One region of the Metasolibacillus sp. FSL K6-0083 genome, then DNA from elsewhere that is predicted to be linked to it. Evidence: a T-box and tRNA genes for the amino acid it is inferred to sense, from the RefSeq annotation. Region 1 holds a T-box; the other holds one or more tRNA genes.
What was found. The T-box of region 1 lies ahead of tyrS (tyrosine--tRNA ligase). A T-box ahead of a tRNA ligase gene usually reads a tRNA of that ligase, here a tRNA-Tyr.
Positions count from the first base shown of each region.

Region 2: it has a tRNA-Tyr gene. The T-box ahead of tyrS (tyrosine--tRNA ligase) is inferred to sense a tRNA for this amino acid. The anticodon was not compared.

Region 1 covers NZ_CP152046.1:101,765-111,944, forward strand. Annotated here, with positions in the region: gene argC (N-acetyl-gamma-glutamyl-phosphate reductase) at 1-977, shown strand, start outside; gene argJ (bifunctional ornithine acetyltransferase/N-acetylglutamate synthase) at 990-2,213, shown strand; gene argB (acetylglutamate kinase) at 2,176-2,973, shown strand; gene MHB51_RS00440 (acetylornithine transaminase) at 2,990-4,126, shown strand; gene MHB51_RS00445 (transglycosylase domain-containing protein) at 4,325-7,171, opposite strand; T-box leader at 7,475-7,674, shown strand; gene tyrS (tyrosine--tRNA ligase) at 7,734-9,005, shown strand; gene MHB51_RS00455 (substrate-binding domain-containing protein) at 9,221-10,180, shown strand, end outside.
Region 2 covers NZ_CP152046.1:2,740,408-2,750,587, reverse strand. Annotated here, with positions in the region: gene MHB51_RS12935 (InlB B-repeat-containing protein) at 1-1,072, opposite strand, end outside; gene MHB51_RS12930 (TetR/AcrR family transcriptional regulator) at 1,193-1,792, opposite strand; gene MHB51_RS12925 (N-acyl homoserine lactonase family protein) at 1,957-2,793, opposite strand; gene MHB51_RS12920 (iron-containing alcohol dehydrogenase) at 2,828-4,000, opposite strand; gene MHB51_RS12915 (aldehyde dehydrogenase family protein) at 4,001-5,431, opposite strand; gene MHB51_RS12910 (LacI family DNA-binding transcriptional regulator) at 5,575-6,561, opposite strand; tRNA gene MHB51_RS12905 (tRNA-Lys) at 6,770-6,842, opposite strand; tRNA gene MHB51_RS12900 (tRNA-Gln) at 6,860-6,934, opposite strand; tRNA gene MHB51_RS12895 (tRNA-Tyr) at 6,949-7,032, opposite strand; tRNA gene MHB51_RS12890 (tRNA-Val) at 7,048-7,123, opposite strand; tRNA gene MHB51_RS12885 (tRNA-Glu) at 7,156-7,230, opposite strand; tRNA gene MHB51_RS12880 (tRNA-Asn) at 7,586-7,660, opposite strand; rRNA gene rrf (5S ribosomal RNA) at 7,888-8,003, opposite strand; rRNA gene MHB51_RS12870 (23S ribosomal RNA) at 8,254-10,180, opposite strand, start outside.

The sequences.
Region 1 (10,180 bases):
TACATAATCACCCGGAAGTAGAGAAAATTGAATTATTCACTTCATCAGAAGAAGGAACCATTTTTTCAACAAAGTTTTCTCATTTAGAAGGAATTGAAGACCAGCCATTACAAAAAATCGCTGAAGGAGCTTTGCAAAATTTAGACGTTATTTTTACAAGTACACCATCAGGGGTAACGACTAATTTATTACCGCCATTATTGCAAAAGGGACCAAAATTTATTGATTTATCTGGAGATTTTCGTTTAAAGAATCGAGCGAGCTTTGAGCAATGGTATAAAAAAACGCCTGCACCACAGGAGGCAATCGAGCAAAGTGTTTATGGATTAGCAGAATGGAATGAGTCAAAAATTGCTGAGGCACATTTAATTGCCAATCCCGGCTGTTATCCGACAGCAGTTTTATTATCACTATTGCCATTAATAAAAGAAAATTTAATTGACCCGAGCTTTTTAGTTATCGATGCGAAAAGCGGTGTATCAGGTGCTGGTAATAAGCCTACACAGGCAACTCATTTTAGTGAAACGAATGAAAATTTCTCAATTTATAAAATTAACGAGCATCAGCATATTCCAGAAATCGAGCAAGCGATTGCAATGTTTGCAAATGTGCAGACAAAAATTTCATTTAATACTCATTTAGTACCAATGACGCGCGGTATTTTAACAACATCATATGCTGCTGTACAGCCTGGCGTTACGCAAGCACAACTGCTCGATTGTTTGCAAGCTGCATATGCGAAACACCCATTTGTACGCGTGATTAAAGAAGCCTCAATGATTGGTACAAATCGTGTGAAAGGCTCAAATTACTGTGATGTGTATGTGCAATTAGATAAGCGCACAAATCGAGCAACGATTGTCGGCGTCATTGATAATTTAGTCAAGGGTGCGGCAGGGCAAGCAATTCAAAATATGAATATACAAATGAACTTACCACAAACGATGGGTTTACAAACAGTACCATTATTCATTTAAGGAGGAAAATAAATGACAGCTATTATTGAATTGAAAAAATTATCTGGAAAAAATATCGTATCTCCAAAAGGCTTTACAGCGGCGGGGGTGCATTGTGGTTTAAAGCATAAGAAAAAGGATTTAGCATTACTTGTAAGTGAGGTACCGGCAAGTGTTGCAGCAGTTTTTACGACGAATGCTGTGCAGGCGGCTCCATTAAAGGTAACGAAGGAGGTTGTTTATAGCACGCAAAAAATGCAGGCAATGCTCATTAATTCAGGCAATGCCAATGCTTGTACAGGCAAGCAAGGGATAGCGGATGCCTATGAAATGCAAAAATTGGCTGCAGAAAAATTAAATATCGACACTAGCTTAGTTGGGGTAGCATCTACAGGGGTTATTGGAGAAATAATGAAAATGGAGCCGTTGAAAAAGGGTGTTGCCATGCTAGTACCTAATGATGATTTAGAGAGCAGCATTGATTTTGCACAGGCCATTTTAACGACGGATACAGTGATGAAAAATACAACCTATGTAACGACAATTGATGGCAAAGAAATTGTTGTTTCTGGTACAGCAAAGGGCTCTGGCATGATTGAGCCAAATATGGCAACGATGCTAGGTTTTATTACGACAGATGCCAACATACAATCAAATGAGCTACAAAAGGCGCTATTACAAATTACAGATTGTACCTTTAATTCAATTACAGTAGATGGTGACACATCAACAAATGATATGGTTGTCGTCATGGCAAATGGTTTAGCTGGTAATACAGCCTTAACGCCAGAGCATCCAGAGTGGGCAAATTTTTATACTGCACTGCAAGCGGTAGCAGAGGATTTAGCAAAATCGATAGCTCGCGATGGTGAAGGGGCAACAAAATTAATCGAAGTTGAAGTAATCGGCGCAATGAATGATGCGGAGGCACGTAAAATTGCAAAATCAGTTGTAGGCTCACCACTTGTGAAAACGGCTGTCTTTGGCTGTGATGCCAATTGGGGACGTATTATTGCGGCAGTGGGCTATAGCGGTGCAACGGTCGACCCTGAGAAAATTACGATTCAAATCGGGGGTGTAACAATGGTCGAAAATGGTGAACCAATTGCATTTTCGGAGGAACAGCTTATTACAATACTAAAGCAGCATGAAGTGAAAATTTTCGTTTCTTTAGGCGAGGGTGATGGACATGGCTTTGCTTGGGGGTGTGATTTAACATATGACTACGTTCAAATCAACGCATCATACCGCTCGTAATATTGTCATTAAACTGGGAGGCAGTGCATTAGAAGGCTTGAACAGCGCCTTTTTTCAAAAAATACAGGCACTTCAACGAGAGGGCTATCGCGTTATTATTACACATGGTGGGGGGCCAGCAATTAATCGCACATTAGCTGCTCATCAAGTAGCATCCCATGTGTTACATGGCATACGGGTTACTACAGCAGAAGCAATCGATTTAGTGAAAACAACATTAATTGGGCAAGTAAACCCACTTCTCGTACACGAATTAAATAGAGCAGGAATTGAGGCAATCGGATTAAACGGCTTTGATGGTCAGTTATTAGAAAGTACATTTTTAGATGAGGCAATCTATGGCTATGTAGGGCAAATTAAAAAGGTAAATACGAAGCTATTAAATACTATTTTAAACACAAATATTGTCCCAGTTATTGCTTGCATTGGGACAACAACAGATGGTCAGGCATTAAATATTAACGGTGATACAGTAGCAAGCGAAGTGGCTCTTGCTATAGAAGCAGAAAGTTTACTTCTTGTCACAGATGTCGCCGGCATCCGAATTGAAGGGCAATATCAGCAGCAAGTGACAAAATCAGCAATTGAAAAATGGATTGCTGATGAACATATTTACGGTGGAATGATTCCGAAAGTACAAGGAGCGCTTGCTTGTTTGGCAGCAGGCATTCCGTCTGTTCAAATTGTAGATGATACATTAACAGGCACAACAATTGTTGGGTGCCAGGCACTCACACAATTCTCGCACAATTCAATTTAAAGGAGATGGCTGTAGGATGAGTGCATTATTTCAAAATTATGCAAGACGACAGATTCATATTGTTAAAGGGCAAGGAACAATCGTGTATGACGATAGTGGGAAGCGTTATCTAGATTTTACAAGTGGGATTGCTGTTTGTTCGCTTGGCCATGCTCATCCAGCGCTTGTGCAAACTTTGCAGGAGCAGAGTGAGAAGCTATGGCATATTAGCAATCTTTTTGAGAGCAAGGGGCAGGAGAAGCTTGCTGCATCATTAGTTCAGGATTTGCCATTAGCGTATGCCTTTTTCTGTAATAGTGGGGCAGAGGCTAATGAGGCGGCGATTAAGCTTGCGCGTAAACATACAGGGAAGCATCATATTATTGTTTTTGAGCAATCATTTCATGGGCGTACATTTGGTGCGATGTCGGCAACAGGACAGGATAAAGTGCGAAATGGCTTTGGTCCTTTAGTTGAACAGTTTACGACATTGCCATTTAATGATGTGGTGGCACTTGAAGCCGCTATTGATGAAACAGTGGCAGCGATTATGTTAGAGCCGATTCAAGGTGAGGGTGGCATTAATGAGGTGACGCCAGAGTTTGCGGAAGCTATACAAAAAATTTGTGAGGCGCATAGTATTTTATTAATTGTCGATGAGGTACAAACAGGAATTGGTCGTACAGGGACGCGCTTTGCGTTTGAGCAAACGGCATTAAAACCACATATTGTGTCGATGGCTAAAGGTTTAGGGGGCGGCTTTCCAATTGGCGGCATACTAGGTACGGCAGAATTATTTGAAACATTTAATGCAGGAACACACGGTACAACATTCGGTGGTAACCCGTTAGCCGTGGCAGTTGCACAAACAGTTGTAGAGCATGTTTTTAACGAGGCTTTTTTACAGCAAGTGCAGGATAAATCAGCCTATTTGCAGGCGAGGCTACAGCAGGCATTAAATGACAAAAAGTTCACAATTCAAGGAAAGGGCTTAATGCTTGGTATTTACTGCGGTGGTGAAGATGTAGCGAGCTATGTTACTCAATTGGAGCAGGCGGGCTTGCTCGTTGTACAGGCAGGCACAAAAGTCATTCGTTTATTACCACCATTGACAGTAAGTGAGTCGGAAATGGATGAAGCAGTTGCTATTTTACAACAAATATTATGCAATTAGAGCCGAGCTGTTTAAAAAATCTAAATTACTTTCCAAATAAAGTTCCAAGGGAATAGGCTTTAAAGTACGCCCTTGGCGAAAAGGATAATGACAATTTATTGTGACTGCTGAAGGAGCAGTGTTTTTTAGCGAATACTTAATAGATAAGCTAAGGCTGCCTGAAAAGAGATTCTTTTTCAGGCAGCCTTATTGTTGTGCTTATTCTTCTTGTTCTTCCCCATTGCCTTCAGGGTCCCCTGTCGGTGGCTCCTCTGGTACGGGCGGTTCATTGTCTTCATCTGTATTTGGCTCATCGATTTCAGGTGGTGGAGCGGCAGTTTCGATAATGTTTGAAGGCTCAGATTGACGCCCTGTAATATCTACTGCAACAACATAATAGTTAGCTCCGATGGCAATTTGAGCCCGACGCCCTTGTTCAAAGCCATTCGTCGCAATAAGCTGACCTTCTGTCGAATAGACTCGATAGCCGATAACATCATTTGATGCCGACTTTGACCATACTAATGTATTGCCATCAAGTGTAACAATAACAGATGCTGGTGCCTCTTCATCCGCTTCAAATGCTGCCCCTGTAACGACAGTTGAGCTTAAGGAAGAATTGTTAGGTAATAGCTTTGCAGGATCTCCACCTAAAGAGCCAAGCATGCGTTTAACAAACTCCTCGTTTAAGCCGACGCCCCCCATTGTAACGAATTCAGCAGGGGTAGAAGGGAGAGCACTGTATGATTTACCATCAATATTGACAGATGCAGAAGAAACTAAGCTGTCATCTGGAATGGATGGTAAAAATACATTGCGATTAAATAAATCGGAGCGCACTAGCCCAGCACTTGAACAAGCTTCAGAAGGTGCTAAGCCTGAAATTCCACAAAACGATGCGCTGACAACATTTGCAGGCTTTTCAAATTTTTCTTTCGTTCCGATAAATTCAGGGTCGATATCGTAAATAGTATTCATCAACGAAGCCCATAGTAAATTCACACGGGTACTTGGCTGATAGTAAGTGTTATTAAATGTATATAATGATCTAGGCTGGTCATAGCCCATCCACACACCTAAAGAAATATTAGGATTATAGCCAACTAACCAAACATCCTTATAATCCTGTGTTGTACCTGTTTTTGCTGCAAAATCAGAAGAAAATTTTAATGTGCTCTTTGCACGCATACCTGTACCATAATCAAGTACATCACGCAGCATATCTGTAACAATGTAGGAAGTTTCAGGTGTAAATACTTCAACTGGCTCTACCTCATGCTGATAAATAATATTGCCATCTAAATCAACAATTTTCTCAATCATATAAGCATCAATAAATTGACCGCCATTTGCAAGTGTAGCAAATGCATTTGTATTTTCTTCAACTGTTGTCCCATTCGTTAATCCACCGATAGCTGTTGCTAAATTGACATAATCGCCCTCGGTTAAGCGAGAAAAGCCCATTTTAGCTAAATATTCAGCAGGTCGATTTGGTAAAATATCATCATATAAGCGAAGCGCTGTTAAGTTTTGAGAATGAGCTAAGGCCTCACGTGCAGGCATTATTCCTCTTTCTTCATTTTCAAGATAGTTCGAAGGGCTATAGCCGTCATAGCTACGCTTAAATTTCACATCGACAACAGGGCTACCTGCACCGATTTTTCCATACTCGATAGCTGGACCATATGCTAAAAGTGGCTTCATTGTTGAACCATTTGAACGATATGCTTGTGTAGCATGATTTAGTGCCTCAATATTAAAATCACGCCCGCCAACAAAGCTTAAAATACGTCCTGTCTTGTTCTCGATAACAACACTTCCAACTTGCACAGGCATTTCAACTGTTATTTCTTCTCCAGTTTCACTATCTATCGTCGTTGCTGTATACGTATGACCGTAGTATTGGAAATTCTCGGCTGCTGTTTTCATTGCGTCATACATTTGCTGATTAATTGTAGAATAGATACGATAGCCTTTTGAGCGCACATCACGGTCTGCTAAAATCATATATTTTTCAAGCAACTGTGATTCTTCTTGCAAGCGCTTTGGATCAATGCCATCCTGCTCAGCTAACATATCCGCAATAATTTTTTTCGCACGGTTTTCAAGCTCGTATGTTAACCATGGGTAGCGGTCTTCAGGGCGTGATTCAGGTTTTCTAAAATCTTGCGTAATATCGTAGACGATAGATTCTTGATATTCATTTTCTGAAATGTAGCCAGCTTCCTTCATACGGTATAGAACCGTTTTCATCCGGTCAATGCCGGGCTTTAAAGCTTCCTCTGTTTTTAATTGCCCTTTTTGTGTAAAAGGTGTATGGGCATACGGTGCTTGCGGTATTCCCGCGATATACGCAGCTTGTGGTAAAGAAAGCTCAGAAGCTTTAATGCCAAATATACCGTCCGCTGCTGTTTCGATTCCAGCTATATTGCGACCTGAAGCATTACGCCCATAGGGGATAATATTCAAATAGGCCTCCAATATTTCTTGCTTTGTCATAAATTTTTCAAGTCGTAATGCTAACAATATTTCTTTTGCTTTACGTTCATAAGATACTTCGTTTGTTAATATTTGATTTTTTATTAATTGCTGTGTTAATGTCGAGCCACCTGTTTGAGTAGCCGAATTTGTAAAGTCTTGTAGCAACCCACGCAGGACAGCTTTTGGGACGATACCATTATGCTCACGGAAGTACTCGTCCTCTGTTGCAAGAACAGCATCAATTACAATGGGCGAAACATCCTTTAGAGAGGTTTCACGTCGCTCTAAATCGGTGCGCAACTTGCCAATATAAATATTGTCCGCAAAATAAATTTCACTCGTTTCCTCGTAATTGAAAATAAGCTCACGCATATTTTCCTTCGAACGCAAAGGCTCTTCTTTTACGAGTGATGCGAAATAGCCCGCACCAACTGCCCCAGCAAATACAGTTAAAGTTGCTACTAATATAAGAATTAATAATGATAAATTCCAAATAACGCCACCTGTAATGCGGAACGCACGCATCCAAGATTTGTTTGCTAGAGCTTCTAATTTGTTATTTATTTGTGTCAACCATTCTTTCAATGAAACGACCTCCTAAACTCATTTACCTCGATTCAGTTAAACCAAAGGAGTAGGGCTTTTACTGAATTAGAGGAACTCAGTCGAAAGAACACCACATTTTGGTGCTAATAACTGAGTGACCAACATCATGTTGACTCAAAGTCTCCAGCGGATGTCATGGATTTTAGCTTTGTTTCCTTCATGAACTCGGAAAAATCCAACCGCAATTACGCCAATGCGTAATTGATTATAGCACATTTTTTCTACAGCTAAAATATAGTTATTGACAATAGACGCTGTTTAGGTAAAATAGACTGTATAGTTTTTCAAGTATTGAAGAGATTGCAGTAGTGTTATCATTCCCTGTCAAGAGAGCTAGCGTGTGGTGAGAGCTAGTCATAATGTATAACATGAATTACGTTCTTGGAGCTTGGACGTTGACGTCGCGTTAAGACGGATGAGAGGAAGAGTAATGCTCTTCAAGCTGGGTGGTACCGCGTTATTTTTACGATAGCGTCCCTGCATGCATAGTGCGTGTAGGGACTTTTTTGTTTCTATGCGTAAAAAAAGAGGAGGACACAACATGACAAACAAACTAATTGAAGACTTAAATTGGCGTGGTTTGTTATACCAGCAAACAGACGCAGAAGGTATGGAAAAGCTATTAAATGAGCAGTCCGTATCATTATACTGTGGGGTTGACCCAACGGCTGATTCGATGCACATCGGCCATATCGTACCATTATTAACGCTTCGCCGCTTCCAACAAGCTGGTCATAAGCCGGTATTGCTAGTTGGTGGTGCAACAGGAATGGTAGGGGATCCATCTGGACGTTCAGAGGAGCGCCAATTGCAAACAGTAGAGCAAATTGACCGAAATGTACAGGGCATTAAAAAACAATTAGAGCGCATTTTTGACTTTAATTCTAGCGCAGAAAATACAGCAAAGCTTGTCAACAATCACGATTGGATTGGAAAAATGAGTACAATCGAGTTTTTACGTGATTTTGGGAAGCTATTGAATGTCAACTACATGCTAGCAAAGGATACGATTGCTTCACGTTTAGATACAGGTATTTCATTTACAGAATTTACGTACACAATCATTCAAGGAATTGATTTTAATCATTTATACGACAACCATAATGTACGCATCCAAATCGGTGGATCGGATCAGTGGGGCAATATTACAACAGGCTTAGAAGTCATACGTAAAACGCATGATGACAATGCAAAAGCATTCGGTTTTACAATTCCATTAGTAACAAAGGCTGATGGCACGAAATTCGGTAAAACAGCAGGTGGCGCAGTATGGTTAGACGCTGAAAAAACGAGCCCATATGAATTCTACCAATTCTGGATTAACACTGGTGATGCAGACGTTATTAAATACTTGAAAATCTTTACATTCCTATCACGTGAAGAAATCGAGGTATTACAAACAAGTGTTGAGCAAGAACCACATTTACGCAAAGCACAAAAGGCATTAGCAGAAGAAATGACGCGCTTAATTCACGGCCAAGAGGCACTTGATACTGTACAGCGTATTACAGCAGCACTATTCTCTGGAGATTTAAAAGCTTTATCTGCAGAAGAAATGAAAGATGCTTTTAAAGATGTTCCTTCTATTGAAATGGCGAAAGAAGATAAAAACATTGTTGAAATGCTTGTCGAGGCAGGTGTTTCCCCATCAAAGCGTCAAGCGCGTGAAGATGTAACAAATGGTGCCATCAGCATCAACGGTGAAAAGGTGACGGATTTAGAATATACAGTAGATGCTAAAGACCGTTTAGAAGACGCTTTTTCCATTATTCGCCGTGGTAAAAAGAAATACCATATGGTGAAATTTAATTAAAAAATAAGAAAGGCGCATGAACTCAAATTGAAAAATCTGATTCATGCGCTTTTATTTTGTTCCACCAAAAGATTTCAAGAAGTAACCTAAACACAAACCAAGAAAAGCTGTAGAGGTATATTTGAAAATGAAGTTAACTTTCTAGTTATAAATACAAAAAAATTATTGGAACACTTTTTCTTTTTTTATCGTTTATGTTAAAAAGGGGGAGGAAAATGATGGAGAAAATAGGGAGTATCGTATTGCTAACAATAGGTATATTATTTTTGGGCGCGCCATTATTATTTTTAACGATGTTCTTCCTGCATCAAAGCTATGTATGGCTTTTAGTTGCTGCTGTTCTCGTAGTTTATATTTTACTCATATTAAGAATTTTGCAATTCTTCAAAACGAAAAGGCGCAAGCAAATAACGGCGTTTATTATGTTAGGGATTATGATTGTACCAACTGTTTTAGCTGGACAAACATATTATGAAAGCCAGCTAGCTACAGTGGATAGTGAGGTAGATATATGGGCGTACCATCCCTTCACCGAAAATAATCAAATTACAAAATTAGGCGAAGTGTCAACGTTAACTTTGGATGGCAAAATGCCAAAAATAGATGGTGCAACGGCGCTATATCCATTGTATACAGCATTTGTACAAGCTACATATCCAGAAAACGCAGATTACTTCAAAAAAACAGTAATGGTTAATAAAACACCTGATGCCTATAATAATGTAATTAATGGCAAAGTGGATGTCATTTTTGCTGCTGCGCCGTCTGAGCGCCAGCTAAAGATGGCGCAGCAAAAGAATGTTGAATTAAATATGACACCGATTGGCAAAGAAGCATTTGTTTTTTTTGTACATAAAAATAACCCAATTAATAGCTTAACATTAGAGCAAGTTCGCGGTATTTATGCAGGAGAGATTACGAATTGGTCACAAATAGGAGGCGCTAACGAAAAAATTCGTGCCTTTCAACGACCTGAAGATAGCGGTTCTCAAACGGCACTGCAATATTTAATGGAAGATACACCGATTATGGAAGCCCCGAGAGAGGATATTGTTTCGGGAATGGGGGGCATTATTCAACAAGTCGCACAATATAAAAATTACAAAAATGCGCTTGGTTATACATTCCGCTACTATTCAACAGAAATGGTGCAAAACGACCAAATCAAATTATTA
Region 2 (10,180 bases), 1.2 Mb from region 1:
GATTACTGTTATTGTTATAGAGGCCACCACCGTCCATTGAAACTCTATTGTTATTAAACATGACATCTGTTAACTGTGGATTACTTGATTCATTGTACATCCCGCCGCCCGAATAGGCTCTATTCTCAATAAATGTTACATTTATTAGGGCTGGATTACTTTCATAATTGTATATTCCTCCGCCATATCGGTAGGCAATATTTGCAGTAAATACTACATTTCTGAGAGTTGGGCTATTTCCACTATTGTACATGCCTCCTCCGTGCATATGCTGGTTTTGTGTAGCATGATTAGGATTCCCTGCTGTAATGATGACGCCATCAAGTATAGCTGTTTCGTTCAAGTGTAAGTTATCTGGATGATAAAATACATGATAAGCATTTCCTCCACTTGGAAGTACACCACTTAATATCGTTTTATTGTTTTGAAAATCCCGCTGTGCTAATGTTTCTTCATCCCCCGCAAATCCTCCATAAATCGCTACACCATTTTTCATTCTAAAATACGCACTACGAGGGTCACTGCCATTAGCTCGTTTGGTCGGTGCATACGTTCCCGCGGCAATCCAAATTTGGTTGCCAGCGCTAGCCTTATCTAATGCGACTTGCACGCTTTTAACAGCATCAGCCCAAGTTGCTCCGCTATTGCTATCATCCCCATTTTCGCTTACATAAATAATTGGATTTGCTGTGAATAATGAAAACGGTTGTGGGCGAATATCAATAAAACGCTTATAAATAGTAGACTGTCCTATAATTCGAAACCAAATCGTATGCTCGCCTTGCTGTTCCCATGTATGCGGTGATGCTAAATTAAATAATGTCCATGAATCCCCTTCATCAATCGACCACTCTACTTGAATAGTGGCGCTATCTGTCGAAGTTGTTGTGACATGAATGGTGACAGGTTCTGTTGCAATATCCCCCTCCTCGTATAGCTGGTCACCAATTGTTAGCATAATATTTAATGTAGGATTCGTTTCCGCAAATACCGGCATATACCCAAATATAGCATGTGAAAACAACAACAAAATAATAAATAACGACATCCTTTGCTGCCATATTTCTTTCACCAATATCCTCTCCTTTGTGTAATTTGTATTAAAAATAACATATAACTCATTGCTGGTTTTATATTATATTACTCAAAAGTAATATTCAACTATAAAAAAAGAAAATATGTATTTTCTTTTTTAACCTTCTTTAGATAACATACCTTCCAATAATAAATCCACAATATCGTTCGCTATTTCCTCCGGTTCTTTTAGTTTCGTTAGCAATTGTGTAAATGTTAATCGCTCTATTATACCGATTAAGCACTCTGCCACCATTAGCGTATCTACATCTTTCCTAAAATAACCAGCATTAACCTCAAAATCTAGATTACCTCGAATTTGCTCAACCATATGTGCCTTTATTTCATCCGCTTTTGCGGACAAATAAAATCCAATTCGCGTTAAATCTGGATTTTTATCTAGAAATACCAATAACTCTTTTAAATTATACGTAATTCGCGTTTTAATTTTTGCTGATTCCAGCATTGGCTGTAAACGACTTTGCTTTGTATACTCAATAATTCGCATACGAAATAAGTGCTCCAACTCCTCAAAAATTGCTTCTTTGTTTTTAAAATACAAATAGAAAGTAGGCTGACTTAATGACGCACCTTTTACAATTGAGCTTATTTTTGTTTCATGATACCCATTTTGTGCAAATTCTCTCGCAGCTATCTCAAGCAATAATGCTCGACTTTCTTCACCACTTGCTCCTTTGGGTCTTCCTCTCTCTCCCATAAAAAGCACCTCCAATTACAATCCATTTTTTCCAATAACATATTTATCTATATAAGTATTATAAAGCTTAGAAAAAGAGCTTTCAAATAGTCAATTAAAAGCCCTTCTTATTAAGCACAAAAAACGGGAAAGACAGATGGATATCTGCTTCCCCAACAGCCCTATTATTCGTAATAGCCTTCCGTAGATTTCACGAAATTTTTAAATTGATTTGAATCATGTCCAAACCAAACCTCAGCATCATTTTCAGTGGCGAATTTACGAATCCGCTCCACTGTCGAATTATAACCCACGGAATCATAAATAATACCCGGTGGCTTGACTGGCGGGCCATAACTTTCTGCCGTATAAACGGCATCGGATGCTAGTAAAACATTACCATGACCAGGCAGCTCAACATGTAAGCCAAGCATACCATATGCATGCCCTGGACCAAAATTAATAATTTTGATTCCTTCCACCAGCTGTACTTCTTTTTCATGCGGCTTTATTGTGCGCCAGCGTAATTGATTTTGAATCCATGCCATGACATCACCCCAAATATATGCACCCATATCACGCGTCATCGTAAATTGCTTCATAACACTCGACAGCTCTGAATCATGCACGATAATTTCCGCATTTGTAAACAACTCCAAACAGCCTGCATGGTCTAAATGCAAATGTGAGGCAATTACATATTTAATATCCTCTGGTCGTACTTTTAATTGCTCTAAACGATTAATCAAATAACATTCTTCGCTCGCAAATGTTGGGAAGGCCTTTTGTATTCCTTCAGGCCAACGCCCATCTTCTCCCATACCATCGGGATTACAGCCTGTGTCGAATAAGATTTTCCCTTCTGGATGGTCAATTAATACAGCATAAATCGGAAATTCTACAAACTCTGCTGGTGGATTAGGATTATCAATTGTCGCAGGGTTATGCATGGCAATCATATAATTTTTATCCATCTTCATTGTCCCAGTGTCTAATACATATAACTTTTTGTTATTACACATTTTTCTATCCCCTTTGCTGTTTGATTAATTCTATTTATTTGAAAACGACGGCATCATATGCTGCCTTATAAATAGCAAAAATATCATCCTTCCCTAACGGCATCGGACTGCGCGCTAGGAGTCGCGTTTGCTTTGCTGCATCCTCCGTTAAGCCGGTAAGTGCCTCTTCACTAATATCGAAGCCTTTCAAGCTTGAAGGGATACCTACATCTTCAACAAGGCGCTGCAATTCCTGTACACATTTATGCGATGCCTCCTCCTGCGATAAATAGCCACTATTGAAGCCCATAGCATTATAAATGTCTTTCATGCGCTTTTCACAAGATGGACGGATATAGCCCATTACATACGGCAATAAAACCGCATTGGAGTCACCATGCGCGATATGGAATTGTCCACCCAATGGATAAGCTAGTGCATGTACACCCGCAACACCTGCATTGAAAAATGCTAGGCCCGCTAAATAACTCCCATAGCTCATATCGATACGTGCCTGCTGATTTTGCCCATCCTTTACCGCACTACGAATGGATTGGCTAATTAATTGTATCGCCTGCAATGCTAATGCGTCAGAAACCGTACTAGCATTTTGCGATACATATGCCTCAATCGCATGAGTTAAAGCATCTACTCCCGTTGCCGCTGTTACTTTTGGTGGTAACGACATTGTCAACTCTGGGTCAACAATCGCTACATCTGCCAGCAAATAGTCATGTGTTACGACATCTTTCGTACTTTCTAATGAAACAACAGCAATATTTGTGACTTCTGAGCCAGTACCAGATGTTGTAGGAATTAATATTGTCGGCAGCCCTTTCTGTTCAATGGAACGTGTAGCGCTTAAATTTAAGTAATCTTTGACATCACCTTCATGCACTGAAATTACGCCAGCTAATTTAGCTAAATCGAGCGCACTCCCCCCACCTAGCCCGACAACGATATCACTTTGATGTTCCCTTGCGTAAGCTACTAATTCCTCCGCTACAGCTACTGGGGGCTCTGGCACAACCTTTGTATAAATATTGATAGTTAAATTCAACTCTTCAAGCAGTGCAATGATTTTTTGCGTTAAGCCCAGTTCGTGCAAGAAAGGATCTGTCACTAATAATACTTTTTGACCTTTTAAGCGTTGCACCTCTTGCTGTAAATAGCTAAGGGAGCCCCAGCCTGTGTAACTTAAAGGTACAAATGTAATCTTTTCAGCCATCTATAGTCCTCCTTCTTGATTCCAAATAACAAGCTTTGTTTCCGTCATTTCCTGTATTGCATATTTAAGTCCCTCTTTGCCTGTTCCACTTTGCTTTACACCACCATACGGCATTTGATCAACGCGATATGTCGGTATATCGTTAATGATAACACCACCTACTGAGAGATTTTTCGATGCTGTAAAGGCCGTTTGAATATCCTTCGTGAAAATACCTGCCTGCAAGCCATAATCTGAATCATTAATAGCTTCGATACCCTCCTCTATTGAAGAAATCTTATTAATGCTTACAATCGGTGCAAACACTTCCTGACAGCTAACTTTTGATTTCCTGTCGACATTCGCTAAAATTGTAGGTAATAAAACACCATCTTCCACCTCGCCTCCGTATAGAAGATTTGCACCTTCTGCAATTGCCTCAGTAATCCACTGTATTGCTCGTTGCTGCTCCTTATCATGAATCATGGCAGATATATCCGTCGTTTCATCGAGCGGAGAACCTATTTTCAAGCTTTGTGTTTGAGCAATCATTTCCTCAACAAATGCAGCAAACACCTCTTCCATTACATAAATCCGCTGTAAAGAGATACATACCTGCCCCTGATTAGAAAATGCACCTGTAACGCATTTTCTCACTACATGCTCTATATTTATATTGCGGTCAACAATTAATCCAGAGTTCGACCCTAATTCAAGTGCTAAACGTTTCAATCCTGATTTTTCTTTGATTTGAATACCGACTGCTGGACTACCCGTAAATGTAATCATTTTCACCTTATCGCTCTCAACAAGTGCATCACCAACGATACCACCACTCCCTAACACGACATTAAATGCGCCTTTAGGTAAATCTGTACAATCAATGATTTTTGCTAAAAACAATGCAGATAGTGGGGTCTGTGAGGCAGGTTTTAGTACAATCGTATTCCCAGCAGCAATTGCTGGTCCGACTTTATGCGCTACTAAATTTTGCGGAAAATTAAAGGGCGTAATAGCAGCAATTATTCCTAATGGCTGCTCTAGCGTATAAGCAAAACGATTTTCCCCGGTTTTCGCTGCATCCATTGGAATCATTTCCCCAATAAGACGCTTAGCCTCATCACCAGCGAAACGATATGTTTCAATTGTGCGGTCTATTTCGCTTAGCGCATATTTTAGAGGCTTCGAACTTTCCCGGGAAATAATTGTTGCTGCCTCCAAGCGCTTGCTAGCAAATGCCTTAGCAATTGCATAAAGGATATTCGCCCTTTCTAATGCAGTAAGATTAGTCATTGCTTGCTGTGCCCTTTGAGCCGCCTCCACAGCCGCTGATACATGCTCTCTTGTTGCTTGTGGTATTTTCGCTATTACTTCCTTTGTGTATGGTGATTTTAACTCTGCATACTCGGCTGTAGAAACCCATTCACCATTGATATACATTTTTTGTTCCAAAATATACACCCTTCCCAAACTTCTTTATTCTAAATATTCTGTTATGAATACGTAACCATTTTGTTATAAAAAAATATACTTATATCCTACAAATATCTCCTGATAGGGCTCAGAAGAATATTTGTAAGAACAGAATCTTCGCCTTAGTTTAATCGCTTCACTGTTTTCCTATTAAAAAGTTTAACAGATTCGGTTATATGAACACAAGAATTTTTTTTATTTTCAATCATTTCAATTAATTTAACAATAGCGATTAATCCTAAATTTCTTTCCATCGCATGTCCTACTGTCGTTAATTGAATTTGTTCATATGCCGCCAATTCAACATTATCAATCCCAATAACACTAATATCCTCCGGGATACGAATATCGCGCTTTAATAATTCATCAATGACATTTAGCGCTATCGAATCAGATGCACCTATTATAGCAGTTGGGGAATTTGGCTGCTGGAGCAAATAATCAATTCCCTCACTAATATTTGCACGGGTTGTATTGGAATGATAAATATATGCTTCTGGCAACGCTTCTCCTAAAGCACGCAGCGCCCCTCTAAAACGATTAGCGTACGTACTAACCGTTAAATGCCCCCCTATATAGGCAATATGTTGATGTCCTAAAGCCTGTAATGATTGTGCAGCAATAAAACCTGCTTGTTCATTATCAATTTCGACAAAATTTTCATTTGATTGGTGCTTACGGTTAAATGTAATAAAGGGAATGTTTAATTTCTTTAGCTTTTCAAAAAACGGATCTTCATACAATATACAAGATAAAATGATTCCATCTACTTTGCGCTCTAAAATTTTTGAATAGGCATTTTCTAATTCCTCATCCTGTACAAATTGTACATCGACTTTATAACCTTTACTATTTGCATAATTAACAATAGCCGCAGTAGTGTCTGAGAAGAAAGGATTGTGTAGCGGACCAGATAATAGTGCAATTGTATTTGTTCGACTAGTCACAAGCAATCTTGCCTGTTCGTTAGGAATATAATTTAATTGTTCAATCGCCTTCAACACCTTATCAACCGTTGAGGCCTTTACTTGTTCAGGTGTATTCAAAACCCGGGAAACCGTCGTCTGTGACACACCAGCTAATTTTGCAACATCTTTTGACGATACGATAACTATTTCACCTCTACAACCTCAATCTCTATTTCTAAGTAAGCAATATTCATCAACCTTTAGTTTAACATATTATTTTTTATTCTTCTTTAAAAGATAAACTGCGCCTTATTATAATTACCATAGGAGCAATGTTTTGAAGATATTAATATAAAAAACAGGGACTATTTGAAAAGATATAATCTTTTCAAATAGTCCCTGTTAATAATGAGCCATGAAGGACTCGAACCTTCGACCCTCTGATTAAAAGTCAGATGCTCTACCGACTGAGCTAATGGCTCAAGAAAAAACAAAAAAATGGCTGGGGTACTAGGATTCGAACCTAGGCATGACGGAATCAAAATCCGTTGCCTTACCGCTTGGCTATACCCCAATCATTTTCAAAGATGGTGGTGGGGGACGGATTCGAACCGCCGAACCCTAAGGAGCGGATTTACAGTCCGCCGCGTTTAGCCACTTCGCTACCCCACCGACATAACACTTGAATGGTGGAGGATGACGGGTTCGAACCGCCGACCCCCTGCTTGTAAGGCAGGTGCTCTCCCAGCTGAGCTAATCCTCCATATATGAGTGTTACAATTATTTATTTTTAAATGGTGACCCGTACGGGATTCGAACCCGTGTTACCGCCGTGAAAGGGCGGTGTCTTAACCACTTGACCAACGGGCCAGTTAAAATATCTCAAACAAGACAAGAATTATAATACCATATTTTTTAGATTTGTACAAGCCTTTTTGATAAAATTTCATCCTAATTTGCAATTTTTTTTTGCGAAAGCCTCAAATTAAAAATTAGGGCTTTTTTCATTGTTAGGAGCTAAATGCTTGTTTTACTTATTTTAAACTTTATTGAAGTTTGACACTTTGCTAAGTAAACAACGAAATGTAACACTGATTTTAGATTAATCTACTTCGTTTAGCTAATCAAGGAAAATTCGGATTAAAACTAATAGTGGACCTGTTAATTCTACCTCTAAAAATAATGCTACTATAATTTTTTCATTTCAATTAATAGGCAAAAAAAATGGCTCCGAAGGCAGGGCTCGAACCTGCGACCAACCGGTTAACAGCCGGTTGCTCTACCACTGAGCTACTTCGGAACGCTAATATTCATTTATGCACTTTGTATAAGCTACTTAGTACATTTATTATTATAACAATCATTTTAATTATTACAAGTGCTTTTTTCAAATAATTAAAACTTTCGATTTAATTCACTATTTACTCATATTATCGATATGTTTGCGCTATCAATTACGCTTCAGCTAACTACTAAATCAAGATAAAAAAAGCCACTACTGATTAATTATCAGCAGCGACTTTTTGCGCGAAGCAATGTCCTACTCTCACAGGGGGAAGCCCCCAACTACCATCGGCGCTAAAGAGCTTAACTTCCGTGTTCGGTATGGGAACGGGTGTGACCTCTTTGCCATCATTACTTCACTTGCACATGGATGTGCTGGCGTCTACGTTACCACAGGATGTGGTGCTTTTAGTAGACGTTCCTTACTCGGCTTCCAATCTACTGCGCTATTCTTCGTCAACTGCACTCGCTCATTCAGTCATGTACTTTAGTACATTCCTTCAAGCGCTCTTTTGTTTCCTCGATTAGCTTGTGTCTTGAAATCCTTGTTTTTAGAAAGTGTTTGTTCTTTCAAAACTGGATAAACGAACATTGAAACAAGTTTTAATTGTGGTTAAGTCCTCGATCGATTAGTATTCGTCAGCTCCATGTGTCGCCACACTTCCACCTCGAACCTATCTACCTCATCGTCTTTGAGGGATCTTACTTACTTGCGTAATGGGAAATCTCATCTTGAGGGGGGCTTCATGCTTAGATGCTTTCAGCACTTATCCCGTCCATACATAGCTACCCAGCGATGCCGTTGGCACGACAACTGGTACACCAGCGGTATGTCCATCCCGGTCCTCTCGTACTAAGGACAGCTCCTCTCAAATTTCCTACGCCCACGACGGATAGGGACCGAACTGTCTCACGACGTTCTGAACCCAGCTCGCGTACCGCTTTAATGGGCGAACAGCCCAACCCTTGGGACCGACTACAGCCCCAGGATGCGATGAGCCGACATCGAGGTGCCAAACCTCCCCGTCGATGTGGACTCTTGGGGGAGATAAGCCTGTTATCCCCGGGGTAGCTTTTATCCGTTGAGCGATGGCCCTTCCATGCGGAACCACCGGATCACTAAGCCCGTCTTTCGACCCTGCTCGACTTGTAGGTCTCGCAGTCAAGCTCCCTTGTGCCTTTACACTCTACGAATGATTTCCAACCATTCTGAGGGAACCTTTGGGCGCCTCCGTTACCTTTTAGGAGGCGACCGCCCCAGTCAAACTGTCCGCCTGACACTGTCTCCTACCCCGCTAAGGGGCACGGGTTAGAATTTCAATACAACCAGGGTAGTATCCCACCGACGCCTCCTTCGAAGCTGGCGCTCCGAGATCTCTGGCTCCTACCTATCCTGTACAAGTTGTACCAAAATTCAATATCAAGCTACAGTAAAGCTCCACGGGGTCTTTCCGTCCTGTCGCGGGTAACCTGCATCTTCACAGGTACTATAATTTCACCGAGTCTCTCGTTGAGACAGTGCCCAGATCGTTACGCCTTTCGTGCGGGTCGGAACTTACCCGACAAGGAATTTCGCTACCTTAGGACCGTTATAGTTACGGCCGCCGTTTACTGGGGCTTCAATTCATAGCTTCGCTTGCGCTAACCACTCCTCTTAACCTTCCAGCACCGGGCAGGCGTCAGCCCCTATACGTCACCTTACGGTTTTGCAGAGACCTGTGTTTTTGCTAAACAGTCGCCTGGGCCTATTCACTGCGGCTCTCATGCGCTTGCACGCTCAAGAGCACCCCTTCTCCCGAAGTTACGGGGTCATTTTGCCGAGTTCCTTAACGAGAGTTCTCTCGCACACCTTAGGATTCTCTCCTCGACTACCTGTGTCGGTTTGCGGTACGGGTACCTCCCACCTCGCTAGAGGCTTTTCTTGGCAGTGTGAGATCAGGAACTTCGTCCATACGGACTCGTCATCACAGCTTGGCGTTAGAGTGTGCGGATTTGCCTACACACACGCCTTACTGCTTGAACAGAGACAACCAACGCTCTGCTTACCCTACCCTCCTGCGTCCCCCCATTGCTCAAACGGTGGGGAGGTAGTACAGGAATATCAACCTGTTATCCATCGCCTACGCCTATCGGCCTCGGCTTAGGTCCCGACTAACCCTGAGCGGACGAGCCTTCCTCAGGAAACCTTAGTCATACGGTGGACAGGATTCTCACCTGTCTTTCGCTACTCATACCGGCATTCTCACTTCTAAGCGCTCCACCAGTCCTTCCGGTCTGACTTCAACGCACTTAGAACGCTCTCCTACCACTGACATCGTAGATGTCAATCCACAGCTTCGGTGAATCGTTTAGCCCCGATACATTTTCGGCGCAGTGTCACTCGACCAGTGAGCTATTACGCACTCTTTAAATGATGGCTGCTTCTAAGCCAACATCCTGGTTGTCTAAGCAACGCCACATCCTTTTCCACTTAACGATTACTTTGGGACCTTAGCTGGTGGTCTGGGCTGTTTCCCTCTTGACTACGGATCTTATC